One region of the Terrisporobacter glycolicus ATCC 14880 genome, then DNA from elsewhere that is predicted to be linked to it. Evidence: a T-box and tRNA genes for the amino acid it is inferred to sense, from the RefSeq annotation. Region 1 holds a T-box; the other regions hold tRNA genes.
The links. A T-box is a leader RNA that pairs with one kind of tRNA and senses whether it is charged. The one in region 1 lies ahead of asnS (asparagine--tRNA ligase), so its partner is inferred to be a tRNA-Asn.
Positions count from the first base shown of each region.

Region 2: it has a tRNA-Asn gene. The T-box ahead of asnS (asparagine--tRNA ligase) is inferred to sense a tRNA for this amino acid. The anticodon was not compared.
Region 3: it has a tRNA-Asn gene. The T-box ahead of asnS (asparagine--tRNA ligase) is inferred to sense a tRNA for this amino acid. The anticodon was not compared.

Region 1 covers NZ_CP117523.1:1,331,236-1,336,593, forward strand. Annotated here, with positions in the region: gene cspBA (bifunctional germination protease/germinant receptor pseudoprotease CspBA) at 1-939, shown strand, start outside; gene cspC (bile acid germinant receptor pseudoprotease CspC) at 978-2,660, shown strand; gene TEGL_RS06600 (CDIF630_02480 family spore surface protein) at 2,773-2,988, shown strand; T-box leader at 3,160-3,406, shown strand; gene asnS (asparagine--tRNA ligase) at 3,598-4,995, shown strand; gene TEGL_RS06610 (S8 family peptidase) at 5,084-5,358, shown strand, end outside.
Region 2 covers NZ_CP117523.1:3,938,506-3,943,863, forward strand. Annotated here, with positions in the region: rRNA gene TEGL_RS19095 (16S ribosomal RNA) at 1-355, opposite strand, end outside; tRNA gene TEGL_RS19100 (tRNA-Phe) at 479-554, opposite strand; tRNA gene TEGL_RS19105 (tRNA-Ile) at 558-634, opposite strand; tRNA gene TEGL_RS19110 (tRNA-Pro) at 641-717, opposite strand; tRNA gene TEGL_RS19115 (tRNA-Trp) at 754-829, opposite strand; tRNA gene TEGL_RS19120 (tRNA-Ile) at 840-916, opposite strand; tRNA gene TEGL_RS19125 (tRNA-Pro) at 926-1,002, opposite strand; tRNA gene TEGL_RS19130 (tRNA-Ser) at 1,010-1,102, opposite strand; tRNA gene TEGL_RS19135 (tRNA-Ser) at 1,109-1,197, opposite strand; tRNA gene TEGL_RS19140 (tRNA-Lys) at 1,207-1,282, opposite strand; tRNA gene TEGL_RS19145 (tRNA-Gln) at 1,292-1,367, opposite strand; tRNA gene TEGL_RS19150 (tRNA-Arg) at 1,373-1,449, opposite strand; tRNA gene TEGL_RS19155 (tRNA-Gly) at 1,460-1,533, opposite strand; tRNA gene TEGL_RS19160 (tRNA-Tyr) at 1,545-1,629, opposite strand; tRNA gene TEGL_RS19165 (tRNA-Thr) at 1,639-1,713, opposite strand; tRNA gene TEGL_RS19170 (tRNA-Asp) at 1,731-1,807, opposite strand; tRNA gene TEGL_RS19175 (tRNA-Val) at 1,825-1,900, opposite strand; tRNA gene TEGL_RS19180 (tRNA-Glu) at 1,905-1,979, opposite strand; tRNA gene TEGL_RS19185 (tRNA-Asn) at 2,003-2,077, opposite strand; rRNA gene rrf (5S ribosomal RNA) at 2,083-2,199, opposite strand; rRNA gene TEGL_RS19195 (23S ribosomal RNA) at 2,405-5,304, opposite strand.
Region 3 covers NZ_CP117523.1:40,168-45,525, forward strand. Annotated here, with positions in the region: rRNA gene TEGL_RS00195 (23S ribosomal RNA) at 1-2,467, shown strand, start outside; rRNA gene rrf (5S ribosomal RNA) at 2,588-2,704, shown strand; tRNA gene TEGL_RS00205 (tRNA-Asn) at 2,710-2,784, shown strand; tRNA gene TEGL_RS00210 (tRNA-Leu) at 2,792-2,881, shown strand; tRNA gene TEGL_RS00215 (tRNA-Met) at 2,891-2,966, shown strand; tRNA gene TEGL_RS00220 (tRNA-Glu) at 2,980-3,054, shown strand; tRNA gene TEGL_RS00225 (tRNA-Gly) at 3,056-3,129, shown strand; tRNA gene TEGL_RS00230 (tRNA-Val) at 3,144-3,219, shown strand; tRNA gene TEGL_RS00235 (tRNA-Asp) at 3,235-3,311, shown strand; tRNA gene TEGL_RS00240 (tRNA-Thr) at 3,333-3,407, shown strand; tRNA gene TEGL_RS00245 (tRNA-Tyr) at 3,414-3,498, shown strand; tRNA gene TEGL_RS00250 (tRNA-Leu) at 3,509-3,592, shown strand; tRNA gene TEGL_RS00255 (tRNA-Gly) at 3,614-3,688, shown strand; tRNA gene TEGL_RS00260 (tRNA-Arg) at 3,709-3,785, shown strand; tRNA gene TEGL_RS00265 (tRNA-Gln) at 3,795-3,870, shown strand; tRNA gene TEGL_RS00270 (tRNA-Lys) at 3,880-3,955, shown strand; tRNA gene TEGL_RS00275 (tRNA-Ser) at 3,963-4,051, shown strand; tRNA gene TEGL_RS00280 (tRNA-Phe) at 4,055-4,130, shown strand; tRNA gene TEGL_RS00285 (tRNA-Met) at 4,145-4,221, shown strand; tRNA gene TEGL_RS00290 (tRNA-Ile) at 4,245-4,321, shown strand; tRNA gene TEGL_RS00295 (tRNA-Pro) at 4,333-4,409, shown strand; tRNA gene TEGL_RS00300 (tRNA-His) at 4,425-4,501, shown strand; tRNA gene TEGL_RS00305 (tRNA-Lys) at 4,511-4,586, shown strand; tRNA gene TEGL_RS00310 (tRNA-Cys) at 4,595-4,669, shown strand; tRNA gene TEGL_RS00315 (tRNA-Asn) at 4,673-4,747, shown strand; tRNA gene TEGL_RS00320 (tRNA-Leu) at 4,755-4,844, shown strand; tRNA gene TEGL_RS00325 (tRNA-Glu) at 4,894-4,968, shown strand; tRNA gene TEGL_RS00330 (tRNA-Gly) at 4,970-5,043, shown strand; tRNA gene TEGL_RS00335 (tRNA-Val) at 5,059-5,134, shown strand; tRNA gene TEGL_RS00340 (tRNA-Asp) at 5,150-5,226, shown strand; tRNA gene TEGL_RS00345 (tRNA-Thr) at 5,242-5,316, shown strand; tRNA gene TEGL_RS00350 (tRNA-Tyr) at 5,328-5,358, shown strand, end outside.

The DNA.
Region 1 (5,358 bases):
ATGACTGATTCTGTAGGTAATATTTTACAGGCTGGATATATAAGTGGATTTGCAGAAACTGAGCTAAATTTATTAAAAGGATACTGTGAAGTAGGAGCAGTTGGAAATGAAGCTAATACTCAAACTCATACTACTGGAAGTATTAATAACGCGGGAGAAAGTAAGGATGTGGAATTTGAAGTAACAAAGACTGAACCTTTTTTGCAAGTTTATATATGGGTAGATAGACCAGATGAAATAAATGTAAAAATTATATCTCCAACTGGAGAAGAAAGTAAGGATATTTCTGTAGGGTATTATATATCAGTAGATGGAGAGTTTAATTTTGAAAATACTAAATATATAATAAGTTATGTATATCCAACTATTTTCTCTGGTCAACAATTAGTTCAAATTATTTTTTATAATATAACAAGAGGTACATGGAAAATAAGATTGACAGGGGCATTTATAATAAGTGGCAAATATAATATTTATATGGAAAATAAGGTTTTTTTAAATGAGGGGACAAATTTTTCTAATCCAGATCCATTTTATACAGTTAATTTTCCAGCTATACAGGACTATCTTGTATCAGTAGGAGCTTACGACTTACAAAATAATAATATATGGCCACCATCATCTAGGGGTCCCAATATACTAAATGAATTGAACCCTAATATTATAGCTCCTGGAGTAAATATTATTGGACCATATCCAAATAATACTTATGGTAGATTGACAGGAACAGCAGCGTCAGCAGCATATGTAAGTGGTGCATGTTCCTTATTTTATCAATATACAATAGTAGATAATAAATATCCGAAACAAGGATTTATACCTAATGTTAAAGCATTTTTACAATTAGGAGCAAGAAGAAATGAAGGTACAGTATATCCAAATGATATAGCAGGGTATGGAGTACTAAATGTTAGAGGTACATTTGAACAATTTAGATAGGAGGTGAATGGAAAATTAGAATAAAGGAAAATTCATATATTATATTATATAAATTACCAATAGAAGAAGTTAAAAATAGTTTACAGGATAATGGTATATATAATTTTATACCTTTAAATAATCAATCTGGAGTTATTTACACACCTGAAGATTATGATGCGAAAAAACTTGATAATATAGATGTGATAGATTGGTGGGAAGAATCTGTACCCATGAGTACACTTATTGATATTACAGATAATTTGAAAGAAGGAATAGATATTTTAACTGCTTCTGGTATAAGTACTTTTAATATTCCGTATGTAAATTTAACAGGAGAGGGTATTTTAGTTGCCATAATAGATTCTGGAATAGACTACTTACACCCAGACTTTATAAAAGAAGATGGAACCAGTAAAATAGTATCCATATGGAATCAAGAAAGTGATAAGTCAAAACCACCGAGTGTTATGACTTTTGGCTCAGAATACTCAAATGAAGAAATAAACCAGGCAATAAAAAATAGCAATGGAGATTTATGTACAGATGAAATTGGTACGGGGACTATTGCGGCAGGAATTGTTGCTTCTGGAGGAAAAATAAAAGAATCTTATAAAGGAATTGCTCCAAATGCGGAGTTAATAGTAGTTAAATTAAGGGAATATAAAGACACCTATAGTAAAGAAAGAATAAATTATGAGAGTTCAGATTTTTTTGCAGCCATTTCTTATGTAATTTCTGTATCGAAAAAATTAAATAAGCCTTTAATAATTAACTTTTCCATTGGTGCGACATCAACATCATTATATAATTTATCAATTCTTAATACTTTTACAGAGTTATCTCAATCAGGAATAGTAATTGTAAGTGGTGCAGGAAATGAAGGAAATACAGATATACATTATTCTGGAAAATTTAGTAAAGGTACATCATTTAATAAAAACGATTATCAAGATGTGATATTACAAGAAGGAGATGGTACAAATATTGATATTACTATAAATTTTCTTGGACCAGATAAAATTAAAGTAGCTATAATATCACCATCTGGTGAAATTAGTCAGTTATCTGAATATGTTCCTGATAATTATAAAATTAATGGTAGTTTCAATTTAGAAAATACAGATTATTCTATAGAATATATTTTACCTTGGTTGCTATCAGGTGGTACTGTTATAAAAATTAAATTAAGAGATATTAAACCAGGTATTTGGACTATTAGAATTATTCCAGAGTATATTATAAATGGTAATTATAATTTATATATACCAAATAGAAATATCATATCTCCAACAACAAGATTTTTAGATGGGGATTCGTCTTATACTATTACTAGATTTGGTCTTTTGAAATATGCAATAACGGTAGGAGTTTATAATGAAAAAACAAATTCTATGTGGCTTGGGTCATCTAAAGGACCTCACGGTGAAAGACAAATAAAACCTGATATTGTAGCTTCTGGTGTAGATGTTATTTCTACTTTTCTTAATAACACCTATAACACAGGAACAGGGAGTGGAATAAGTTCTTCTATAGTTTGTGGAATTTTAGCATTAATAATGGAGTATATTTTAAAACAAACTCATTTACCAAGATATTCTCTTTACAATGAGCCGCTAAAAACATATTTAATGATTGGGGCGACCCAAAATAGTCTGTATATTTACCCAAACATATCGCAAGGTTATGGTCTATTAAATTATCAAAATACATTAATAAAAATTGCTAAAAATATTGATTAAATTTGTTATAAAAATAAAATTAAATATGAATTATTATAGAAATTTAGTGAAAAATAATAAAAAGGTGATAAAGGAGGACAAATAATAATTATTATTTATAAGGAGGCATAACTTGAATACAAAAAAAGACAATGTAAATCATGGAGTTAGCAGACAACTTAGTGGAAAAGACAATGACAGATTATACTCAACTACTCCAGTGAATAATGCTTATACAGCAGCGATACTAGATAAAAATGAGGAGTATCCAGATAGTAAGGTTTCCATCCCTTCTTTAGAAAGTGTAATAGAAGCAAAAGATTGGGTAGATAATGGAAGTAGAACTTAAAATACTAAATTAAAATAGGGAGTTCAGCTCCCTATTTTAATTTACTAAAATTAAGCATTAGTGTAAATGTAACTTTATATATAAAATATAATAAATAATATTTAAAAAATACATATTGACATTACCTATTAATTGATATATTATTTAAATTACTAAAATTAATAAACTAAAATAAATGCTATGAAGGGAAGAGTAGTTATATTTTGAAGTTGAAGCGAGCTGGTTATGGTGGGAGTCCAGTACAGATTATATAGTGAAAAACATCCTCGAGCTACTAAGAGAAATCTTTTAAGAGAGTAGATTTAGTCGGAACCAAACCGTTATCATATTGGTGATGTATAATAGTACATTAATAGAGTTGAACTTGATTAAAGTTAAATTAGGTGGTACCGCGGAAGTATAGTCTTTCGTCCTAAGTATTTAGGATGAAAGGCTTTTTTTATTTTAATTATTGTATTTAATTAAAACTGTATAAATCGGTAAAATTAAGGCAATAAAAATAAAAAATTAGCTTTTTAAACAATATTTTCTTATTTCAATTAATGTATAATATTAATAAAGAATATTTTTAAATAAAATAGATAAAATACTTAAGTAGGAGGTAAAATTATGCAAAAAAATTTTATAGAAATAAAAGATCTTTACAGAGATAAAGAACAATATATAGAAAAAGATGTAAAAATAGCTGGATGGATAAGAACATCTAGAATATCAAAAAACTTTGGATTTATAGAACTAAATGATGGTTCTTTCTTCAAAAATATGCAAGTTGTTTTAGATGATAAATTAGAAAACTTTAAAGAAATAGGAAAGTTACCAATAAGTTCTTCTGTATTAGTTGAAGGTAAATTAGTAGCTACAGAAGGAGCTAAACAACCTGTTGAAATACATGCAACGAAAATAGTACTAGAAGGGGAATCAGATAATTCATATCCTCTACAAAAGAAAAGACATACGGTAGAATACCTAAGAACAATTGCTCACTTAAGACCAAGAAGTAATATGTTCTCAGCTGTATTTAGAGTAAGAAGTGTGGCAGCTTATGCTGTACATAAATTCTTCCAAGAAAGAAACTTTGTATATTCTCACTCTCCAATAATAACAGGTAGTGACTGTGAAGGTGCAGGAGAAATGTTTAGAATAACAACTCTAGACTTAGATAATGTTCCTAAAACTGAAGAAGGAAAAATAGATTACTCTGAAGATTTCTTTGGAAAAGAAGCTAACTTAACAGTTTCAGGACAATTAAACGCAGAAATAATGGCACTTGCATTTAGAAATGTTTATACATTTGGACCAACTTTCAGAGCAGAAAACTCTTATACAGGGAGACATGCTTCAGAATTCTGGATGATAGAACCAGAAATAGCTTTTGCTGATTTAGAAGATAATATGGAACTTGCTGAAGATATGGTAAAATACATAATAAATTATGTATTAGAGCATTGTCCAGAAGAAATGGAATTCTTTAATGCATTTGTAGACAAAGGATTATTAGAAAGATTAAAAAATATAGTAAGCTCTGATTTCATAAGAATAACTTATACTAAAGCAGTAGAATTATTACTTGAATGTGGAGAAAAATTTGAATACCCAGTAGAGTGGGGAATAGATTTACAAACTGAGCATGAAAGATATATTACAGAACAAATATATAAAGCTCCAGTATTTGTAACTGACTATCCAAAAGATATAAAAGCATTCTACATGAGATTAAACGAAGATGGAAAAACAGTTAGAGCTATGGACTTATTAGTTCCAGGTGTTGGAGAAATCATCGGAGGATCTCAAAGAGAAGAAAGACACGATGTATTATTAGAAAGAATCGATGAATTCGAATTAAATAGAGAAGATTACTGGTGGTACTTAGAACTTAGAAAATTCGGTACTGCTACTCACTCAGGATTTGGTTTAGGATTTGAAAGAATGATAATGTACTTAACAGGTGTATCAAACATAAGAGACGTTATACCATTCCCTAGAACTCCTAAAAACTGCGAGTTCTAATTAAAATAATAAAATATAAGAACTTATTATAATTTAATTATAATAAGTTCTTTTTTTGTATATATATTAATATAGCCTTTTACAGGAGGTGATTAATATAAAAAAGATAAGTATTAATTTTGATGATGATTCAAATAAAACTATTTTCTTTCAAGTTTCACAAGAAGAAAGAAAAGTTGATATTCACATTTACACAGATTTTAATGAAGATTTTCAAGTATGTATTATAAACCCAAATAATAAAAGATCTAAATTTATTTCAAATGATATGCCAATTATAAAAAATAAAATAGATAATATTAAAATAAAGGGAGAGACATATATATTTAATGAAAATAGTTACCATAAGAAAATAAGAATTAC
Region 2 (5,358 bases), 1.4 Mb from region 1:
AATATTCCCCACTGCTGCCTCCCGTAGGAGTTTGGACCGTGTCTCAGTTCCAATGTGGCCGATCACCCTCTCAGGTCGGCTACTGATCGTCGCCTTGGTAAGCCGTTACCTTACCAACTAGCTAATCAGACGCGGGTCCATCTCATACCGCCGGAGCTTTGATAAGAGATACATGTGAATCTCTTATGTTATCCTGTATTAGCATACCTTTCGGTATGTTATCCATGTGTATGAGGCAGGTTACCCACGCGTTACTCACCCGTCCGCCGCTCTTCACCGAAGTGAATCGCTCGACTTGCATGTGTTAGGCACGCCGCCAGCGTTCATCCTGAGCCAGGATCAAACTCTCATAAAAAAGTTGTCCATCGCTCAGACTAATCATTATCTGAATATCTGGCTTGGTTTGTTTGTTGTTTCAGTTTAATTCTTAAAGAATTAATTTATTGTTAACCTACTGTTTAATTTTCAAAGTTCTTTGTGGTGCCCAGAGGCGGAATCGAACCACCGACACGGGGATTTTCAGTCCCCTGCTCTACCGACTGAGCTATCTGGGCAAATGGTGGGCCTAGCTGGACTCGAACCAGCGACCTCACGCTTATCAGGCGTGCGCTCTAACCACCTGAGCTATAAGCCCTAATTTTGGTCGAGGTGAAGGGACTCGAACCCCCGGCCCCATGGTCCCAAACCAAGTGCGCTACCAAACTGCGCTACACCTCGAAGTATAAATTAGTAAAATACTGTTTTAAATTTTTCTGGCAGGGGTGGAGGGACTCGAACCCCCGGCGCACGGTTTTGGAGACCGACGCTCTACCAACTGAGCTACACCCCTATATTAAATATGGTGGACCATCAGGGACTCGAACCCCAGACCTACCGGTTATGAGCCGGGCGCTCTAACCAACTGAGCTAATGGTCCATATTATTCTGGTCGAGGTGAAGGGACTCGAACCCCCGGCCCCATGGTCCCAAACCAAGTGCGCTACCAAACTGCGCTACACCTCGTAAAAACTGGCGGAGAAGGAGGGATTCGAACCCTCGCACCGGTTTAATCCAGCCTAATCCCTTAGCAGGGGATCCTCTTGAGCCACTTGAGTACTTCTCCATATTTTGGCGGAGAGGGTGGGATTCGAACCCACGGTGCCGTTAAGCATCACTGGTTTTCAAGACCAGCTCCTTAAACCACTCGGACACCTCTCCAATTTTTAATGGTGACCCATCGGAGATTCGAACTCCGGACACCTTGATTAAAAGTCAAGTGCTCTACCGACTGAGCTAATGAGTCATATTTGTATGGCTGGGGATGCAGGACTCGAACCTACGCATGCATGAGTCAAAGTCATGTGCCTTACCGACTTGGCTAATCCCCAGTATATGGTGAGCGCACAGGGATTCGAACCCCGGACACACGCCTTAGAAGGGCGTTGCTCTATCCAGCTGAGCTATGCACCCATATTTAAAATGGAGCGGGTGAAGGGGATCGAACCCTCACAGCCGGCTTGGAAGGCCGGAACTCTACCATTGAGCTACACCCGCATAAACTTCTTTGGTGGAGGATGGTGGATTCGAACCACCGAAAGCATCGCTAACAGATTTACAGTCTGCCCCCTTTGGCCGCTCGGGAAATCCTCCTAAGAATTTTGGAGCTGGTGATAGGAATCGAACCTACAACCTGCTGATTACAAGTCAGCTGCTCTACCGTTGAGCCACACCAGCATAGTGTTAAATATTTATGGCGACCTGGAAGGGGTTCGAACCCTCGACCTCCAGCGTGACAGGCTGGCATTCTAACCAACTGAACTACCAGGCCGCATTTATATGTTTTAATGGTGGGACCAACAGGGCTCGAACCTGTGACCCCCTGCTTGTAAGGCAGGTGCTCTCCCAGCTGAGCTATGGTCCCATAATGGTGACTCATAGGGGAATCGAACCCCTGTTACCGCCGTGAAAGGGCGGTGTCTTGACCGCTTGACCAATGAGCCATGTTATTTTAAATTTTGTTTTTTGGCTCCAAGGGAGGGACTCGAACCCTCAGCCTATCGGTTAACAGCCGAGTGCTCCACCGTTGAGCTACCTTGGAATATTACGTGGCTACGTGCTACTCTCCCAGGAGGTCGCCCTCCAAGTACCATCGCCGCTCAAGAGCTTAACTTCTGTGTTCGGAATGGGAACAGGTGTATCCTCTTTGCTATAATAACCACATAATTTTAAATGTTTCGTTAGACAAGTATTATATTAACATTTGTATATATAATTGTCAACTTTTTGTTACACTTTTTTGAAAATTTTTAATACTTTCAAAACTGCTAACATTTAATGTTTTCATTAACTATTTTTAGCAACTGAAACCTTCCTTATAATTATATAATCAAAGATTTAGTTGGCGATATTAACCTTTAGGTTTATTTTGGTCAAGTCCTCGACCTATTAGTATCAGTAAGCTACATATGTTACCACACTTCCACCTCTGACCTATCAACCATGTAGTCTTCATGGGGTCTTAACCTTACGGTGGGAAATCTTATCTTGAAGTAGGCTTCGCGCTTAGATGCTTTCAGCGCTTATCCTTTCCGTACTTAGCTACCCAGCTATGCCCTTGGCAGAACAACTGGTACACCAGCGGTACGTCCATCCCGGTCCTCTCGTACTAAGGACAGGTCTCCTCAAATTTCCTACGCCTGCGACGGATAGGGACCGAACTGTCTCACGACGTTCTGAACCCAGCTCGCGTACCACTTTAATGGGCGAACAGCCCAACCCTTGGGACCTACTACAGCCCCAGGATGTGATGAGCCGACATCGAGGTGCCAAACCTCCCCGTCGATGTGGACTCTTGGGGGAGATCAGCCTGTTATCCCCAGGGTAGCTTTTATCCGTTGAGCGATGGCCCTTCCATGCGGTACCACCGGATCACTAAGTCCGACTTTCGTCCTTGCTCGACCTGTATGTCTTGCAATCAAGCTCTCTTCTGCCTTTACACTCTACGTACGATTTCCGACCGTACTGAGAGAACCTTTGAGCGCCTCCGTTACTCTTTAGGAGGCGACCGCCCCAGTCAAACTGTCCACCTGACAGTGTCCCACTACCTGATTCAAGGCAGCTGGTTAGAATCCCAGTACTACAAGGGTGGTATCCCAAGGATGGCTCCACACAGACTGACGTCCATGCTTCATAGCCTCCCACCTATCCTGTACATGTAGCACCGAGACTCAATGTCAAGCTACAGTAAAGCTCCATGGGGTCTTTCCGTCCTGTCGCAGGTAACCGGCATCTTCACCGGTATTACAATTTCACCCAGTCTGTTGTTGAGACAGTGCCCAAATCGTTACGCCTTTCGTGCGGGTCGGAACTTACCCGACAAGGAATTTCGCTACCTTAGGACCGTTATAGTTACGGCCGCCGTTTACTGGGGCTTAAGTTCACTGCTTCGGTTACCCTAACAGATCCCCTTAACCTTCCAGCACCGGGCAGGCGTCAGCTCCTATACATCGTCTTGCGACTTAGCAGAAACCTATGTTTTTGGTAAACAGTCGCTTGGGCCTATTCTCTGCGGCCATGTTTCCATGGCACCCCTTCTCCCTAAGTTACGGGGTCATTTTGCCGAGTTCCTTAACAACAGTTCTCTGGCTGGCCTTAGGATACTCTCCTCACCCACCTGTGTCGGTTTGCGGTACAGGCACCTTTAACCTCGATAGAGACTTTTCTCGACAGTGTGAAATCAGCTACTTCGCTACTAAATTTCGCTCCGCATCGTACCCCAGCATTATTCAGGCGGATTTGCCTACCTGAACTGCCTCAATACTTGCCCGCACATAACCAACAGTGCGGTTAGCTTATCCTACTGTGTCATCCCATTTCTCAAACGGTTATTGGTGGTACAGGAATATCAACCTGTTGTCCATCACCTACGCCTTTCGGCCTCGGCTTAGGTCCTGACTAACCCAGGGCGGACGAACCTTCCCCTGGAAACCTTGGGTTTACGGCCTGTGGGATTCTCACCCACATCTCGCTACTCATGCCAACATTCTCACTTCTATACAGTCCACATCTCCTTACGGTAATGCTTCAATCCATATAGAAAGCTCTCCTACCCATCATAAATGATGCCGTAGCTTCGGTAGTACGTTTTAGCCCCGGAAATTTTCGGCGCAGGATCACTCGACCAGTGAGCTATTACGCACTCTTTAAATGAGTGGCTGCTTCTAAGCCAACATCCTGGTTGTCTGTGCAATCCCACATCCTTTACCACTTAACGTACATTTAGGGACCTTAGCTGACGATCTGGGCTGTTGCCCTTTTGACTATGAATCTTATCACCCACAGTCTGACTCCCAAGCATAAGAATACGGTATTCGGAGTTTGATAGTCTTCGGTAAGTGCAATACCCCCTAGGACATTCAGTGCTCTACCCCCGTTTCTCTAAATCTTGAGGCTAGCCCTAAAGCTATTTCGGAGAGAACCAGCTATCTCCGGGCTCGATTGGAATTTCACCGCTATCCACAGGTCATCCCCGAGCTTTTCAACGCTCGTGGGTTCGGTCCTCCACGAAATTTTACTTTCGCTTCAACCTGCCCATGGATAGGTCGCCCGGTTTCGGGTCTACGTCAACTAACTATACGCCCAGTTAAGACTCGCTTTCGCTGCGGCTCCACACCTTAAGTGCTTAACCTTGCTAGGTAACGTAACTCGTTGGCCCGTTCTACAAAAAGTACGCAGTCACACAAATAATGTGCTCCTACAGCTTGTAAGTGTAGGGTTTCAGGTTCTCTTTCACTCCCCTCCCGGGGTTCTTTTCACCTTTCCCTCACGGTACTATACGCTATCGGTCACTAGGTAGTATTTAGGCTTGGAGGATGGTCCCTCCTGCTTCCCACAGGGTTTCACGTGTCCCGTGGTACTCTGGATCATATCTGAAGTCTTCTTGTTTTGACTACGTGGCTTTTACACTTTATAGCGGAGCTTTCCAACTCTCTTCGTCTACAATAGCCTCTCCGTTATGATATGTCCGCAACCCCAGTGAAGAAAACTTCACTGGTTTGGCCTGTTCCGCGTTCGCTCGCCGCTACTTACGGAATCGAATTTCTTTCTCTTCCTCCGGGTACTTAGATGTTTCAGTTCCCCGGGTTCCCCTCGCATAGCTATGTATTCACTATACGATACTTAGACATTACTCTAAGTGAGTTTCCTCATTCGGAAATCTTGGGATCACAGTTTACGTGCAACTCCCCCAAGCTTATCGCAGCTTATCGCGTCCTTCATCGGCTCCTAGTGCCAAGGCATTCGCCCTACACCCTTAATAACTTGACCAGTTATTAAATTTGATATTTTTAAAAGTTATCTTCTTTATATGATATATTTTTT
Region 3 (5,358 bases), 1.3 Mb from region 1:
GTGGGAAGCAGGAGGGACCATCCTCCAAGCCTAAATACTACCTAGTGACCGATAGCGTATAGTACCGTGAGGGAAAGGTGAAAAGAACCCCGGGAGGGGAGTGAAAGAGAACCTGAAACCCTACACTTACAAGCTGTAGGAGCACATTATTTGTGTGACTGCGTACTTTTTGTAGAACGGGCCAACGAGTTACGTTACCTAGCAAGGTTAAGCACTTAAGGTGTGGAGCCGCAGCGAAAGCGAGTCTTAACTGGGCGTATAGTTAGTTGACGTAGACCCGAAACCGGGCGACCTATCCATGGGCAGGTTGAAGCGAAAGTAAAATTTCGTGGAGGACCGAACCCACGAGCGTTGAAAAGCTCGGGGATGACCTGTGGATAGCGGTGAAATTCCAATCGAGCCCGGAGATAGCTGGTTCTCTCCGAAATAGCTTTAGGGCTAGCCTCAAGATTTAGAGAAACGGGGGTAGAGCACTGAATGTCCTAGGGGGTATTGCACTTACCGAAGACTATCAAACTCCGAATACCGTATTCTTATGCTTGGGAGTCAGACTGTGGGTGATAAGATTCATAGTCAAAAGGGCAACAGCCCAGATCGTCAGCTAAGGTCCCTAAATGTACGTTAAGTGGTAAAGGATGTGGGATTGCACAGACAACCAGGATGTTGGCTTAGAAGCAGCCACTCATTTAAAGAGTGCGTAATAGCTCACTGGTCGAGTGATCCTGCGCCGAAAATTTCCGGGGCTAAAACGTACTACCGAAGCTACGGCATCATTTATGATGGGTAGGAGAGCTTTCTATATGGATTGAAGCATTACCGTAAGGAGATGTGGACTGTATAGAAGTGAGAATGTTGGCATGAGTAGCGAGATGTGGGTGAGAATCCCACAGGCCGTAAACCCAAGGTTTCCAGGGGAAGGTTCGTCCGCCCTGGGTTAGTCAGGACCTAAGCCGAGGCCGAAAGGCGTAGGTGATGGACAACAGGTTGATATTCCTGTACCACCAATAACCGTTTGAGAAATGGGATGACACAGTAGGATAAGCTAACCGCACTGTTGGTTATGTGCGGGCAAGTATTGAGGCAGTTCAGGTAGGCAAATCCGCCTGAATAATGCTGGAGTACGATGCGGAGCGAAATTTAGTAGCGAAGTAGCTGATTTCACACTGTCGAGAAAAGTCTCTATCGAGGTTAAAGGTGCCTGTACCGCAAACCGACACAGGTGGGTGAGGAGAGTATCCTAAGGCCAGCCAGAGAACTGTTGTTAAGGAACTCGGCAAAATGACCCCGTAACTTAGGGAGAAGGGGTGCCATGGAAACATGGCCGCAGAGAATAGGCCCAAGCGACTGTTTACCAAAAACATAGGTTTCTGCTAAGTCGCAAGACGATGTATAGGAGCTGACGCCTGCCCGGTGCTGGAAGGTTAAGGGGATCTGTTAGGGTAACCGAAGCAGTGAACTTAAGCCCCAGTAAACGGCGGCCGTAACTATAACGGTCCTAAGGTAGCGAAATTCCTTGTCGGGTAAGTTCCGACCCGCACGAAAGGCGTAACGATTTGGGCACTGTCTCAACAACAGACTGGGTGAAATTGTAATACCGGTGAAGATGCCGGTTACCTGCGACAGGACGGAAAGACCCCATGGAGCTTTACTGTAGCTTGACATTGAGTCTCGGTGCTACATGTACAGGATAGGTGGGAGGCTATGAAGCATGGACGTCAGTCTGTGTGGAGCCATCCTTGGGATACCACCCTTGTAGTACTGGGATTCTAACCAGCTGCCTTGAATCAGGTAGTGGGACACTGTCAGGTGGACAGTTTGACTGGGGCGGTCGCCTCCTAAAGAGTAACGGAGGCGCTCAAAGGTTCTCTCAGTACGGTCGGAAATCGTACGTAGAGTGTAAAGGCAGAAGAGAGCTTGATTGCAAGACATACAGGTCGAGCAAGGACGAAAGTCGGACTTAGTGATCCGGTGGTACCGCATGGAAGGGCCATCGCTCAACGGATAAAAGCTACCCTGGGGATAACAGGCTGATCTCCCCCAAGAGTCCACATCGACGGGGAGGTTTGGCACCTCGATGTCGGCTCATCACATCCTGGGGCTGTAGTAGGTCCCAAGGGTTGGGCTGTTCGCCCATTAAAGTGGTACGCGAGCTGGGTTCAGAACGTCGTGAGACAGTTCGGTCCCTATCCGTCGCAGGCGTAGGAAATTTGAGGAGACCTGTCCTTAGTACGAGAGGACCGGGATGGACGTACCGCTGGTGTACCAGTTGTTCTGCCAAGGGCATAGCTGGGTAGCTAAGTACGGAAAGGATAAGCGCTGAAAGCATCTAAGCGCGAAGCCTACTTCAAGATAAGATTTCCCACCGTAAGGTTAAGACCCCATGAAGACTACATGGTTGATAGGTCAGAGGTGGAAGTGTGGTAACATATGTAGCTTACTGATACTAATAGGTCGAGGACTTGACCAATAAATATGATGTAAACATTAAATGTTAGCAGTTTTGAAAGCACTAAAACTTTCAAAAAATGAAAAAAAAGTTGACAAGATTTAAAAAAAATGTTATTATAATACTTGTTCAGCAAAAAAATGTGGTTATTATAGCAAAGAGGATACACCTGTTCCCATTCCGAACACAGAAGTTAAGCTCTTGAGCGGCGATGGTACTTGGAGGGCGACCTCCTGGGAGAGTAGCACGTAGCCACGTAATGTTCCAAGGTAGCTCAACGGTGGAGCACTCGGCTGTTAACCGATAGGCTGAGGGTTCGAGTCCCTCCCTTGGAGCCAAGAAAGTGCCGAAGTGGCGGAACTGGCAGACGCACAGGACTTAAAATCCTGCGAAACTTATACTTTCGTACCGGTTCGATTCCGGTCTTCGGCACCAAATTAATATCGCGGAGTGGAGCAGTTGGCAGCTCGTCGGGCTCATAACCCGAAGGTCACAGGTTCGAGTCCTGTCTCCGCAACCATTTTAATATATATGGCTCATTGGTCAAGCGGTCAAGACACCGCCCTTTCACGGCGGTAACAGGGGTTCGATTCCCCTATGAGTCACCATGCGGGTGTAGCTCAATGGTAGAGTTCCGGCCTTCCAAGCCGGCTGTGAGGGTTCGATCCCCTTCACCCGCTCCATTTTAATTTATCCCGGGATCATAGCTCAGCTGGGAGAGCACCTGCCTTACAAGCAGGGGGTCACAGGTTCGAGCCCTGTTGGTCCCACCAAAAAAATATAAATGCGGCCTGGTAGTTCAGTTGGTTAGAATGCCAGCCTGTCACGCTGGAGGTCGAGGGTTCGAACCCCTTCCAGGTCGCCATAATACTTCTAAGAATAATATGCTGGTGTGGCTCAACGGTAGAGCAGCTGACTTGTAATCAGCAGGTTGTAGGTTCGATTCCTATCACCAGCTCCATAATACGGAGGATTTCCCGAGTGGCCAAAGGGGGCAGACTGTAAATCTGTTAGCTGTGCTTTCGGTGGTTCGAATCCACCATCCTCCACCAAAAGAAGTATGCGGATGTGGCGGAATTGGCAGACGCACTAGACTTAGGATCTAGCGCCATTGGCGTGGGGGTTCGACTCCCTTCATCCGCACCACTTTTTAACTATACCTAAAATGCGGGAATAGTTCAGTGGTAGAGCGCAACCTTGCCAAGGTTGAAGTCGCGAGTTCGAATCTCGTTTCCCGCTCCAACAAAACAAACAATATATGTGGGTGCATAGCTCAGCTGGATAGAGCAACGCCCTTCTAAGGCGTGTGTCCGGGGTTCGAATCCCTGTGCGCTCACCACTTATATATTGGGGATTAGCCAAGTCGGTAAGGCACATGACTTTGACTCATGCATGCGTAGGTTCGAGTCCTGCATCCCCAGCCATATAAATATGACTCATTAGCTCAGTCGGTAGAGCACTTGACTTTTAATCAAGGTGTCCGGAGTTCGAATCTCCGATGGGTCACCATTAACCTGGAGAGGTGTCCGAGTGGTTTAAGGAGCTGGTCTTGAAAACCAGTGATGCTTAACGGCACCGTGGGTTCGAATCCCACCCTCTCCGCCAGATGCCCAGATAGCTCAGTCGGTAGAGCAGGGGACTGAAAATCCCCGTGTCGGTGGTTCGATTCCGCCTCTGGGCACCATATTTAAATATTGTGGCGGTATAGCTTAGTTGGCTAGAGCGTTCGGTTCATACCCGAAAGGTCACAGGTTCGACTCCTGTTACCGCTACCATTTTAATTTTAATAATATAACGTGGACCATTAGCTCAGTTGGTTAGAGCGCCCGGCTCATAACCGGTAGGTCTGGGGTTCGAGTCCCTGATGGTCCACCACTTTTTTAGTTCGAGGTGTAGCGCAGTTTGGTAGCGCACTTGGTTTGGGACCATGGGGCCGGGGGTTCGAGTCCCTTCACCTCGACCACTTTTATCAATTATGGTGGGTATAGCTCAGTTGGTTAGAGCGCCAGATTGTGGCTCTGGAGGCCGTGAGTTCGAATCTCATTATCCACCCCATAAACATATGACTCATTAGCTCAGTCGGTAGAGCACTTGACTTTTAATCAAGGTGTCCGGAGTTCGAATCTCCGATGGGTCACCACTAAATATGGCGACATGACCAAGTGGCTAAGGTAGAGGACTGCAACTCCTTCATCCCCAGTTCGAATCTGGGTGTCGCCTCCATATTCCAAGGTAGCTCAACGGTGGAGCACTCGGCTGTTAACCGATAGGCTGAGGGTTCGAGTCCCTCCCTTGGAGCCAAGAAAGTGCCGAAGTGGCGGAACTGGCAGACGCACAGGACTTAAAATCCTGCGAAACTTATACTTTCGTACCGGTTCGATTCCGGTCTTCGGCACCAATTTTGCGAGACGAATGGGTAGACGCAAAAAAGTAAATGACATATGAATGGCTCATTGGTCAAGCGGTCAAGACACCGCCCTTTCACGGCGGTAACAGGGGTTCGATTCCCCTATGAGTCACCATGCGGGTGTAGCTCAATGGTAGAGTTCCGGCCTTCCAAGCCGGCTGTGAGGGTTCGATCCCCTTCACCCGCTCCAATTTTAATTTATCCCGGGACCATAGCTCAGCTGGGAGAGCACCTGCCTTACAAGCAGGGGGTCACAGGTTCGAGCCCTGTTGGTCCCACCATAAAAACACAAACGCGGCCTGGTAGTTCAGTTGGTTAGAATGCCAGCCTGTCACGCTGGAGGTCGAGGGTTCGAACCCCTTCCAGGTCGCCATTTAATTTTATCTAAGCTGGTGTGGCTCAACGGTAGAGCAGCTGACTTGTAATCAGCAGGTTGTAGGTTCGATTCCTATCACCAGCTCCATTTATATATGCGGAGGATTTCCCGAGTGGCCAAAGGGGGCAG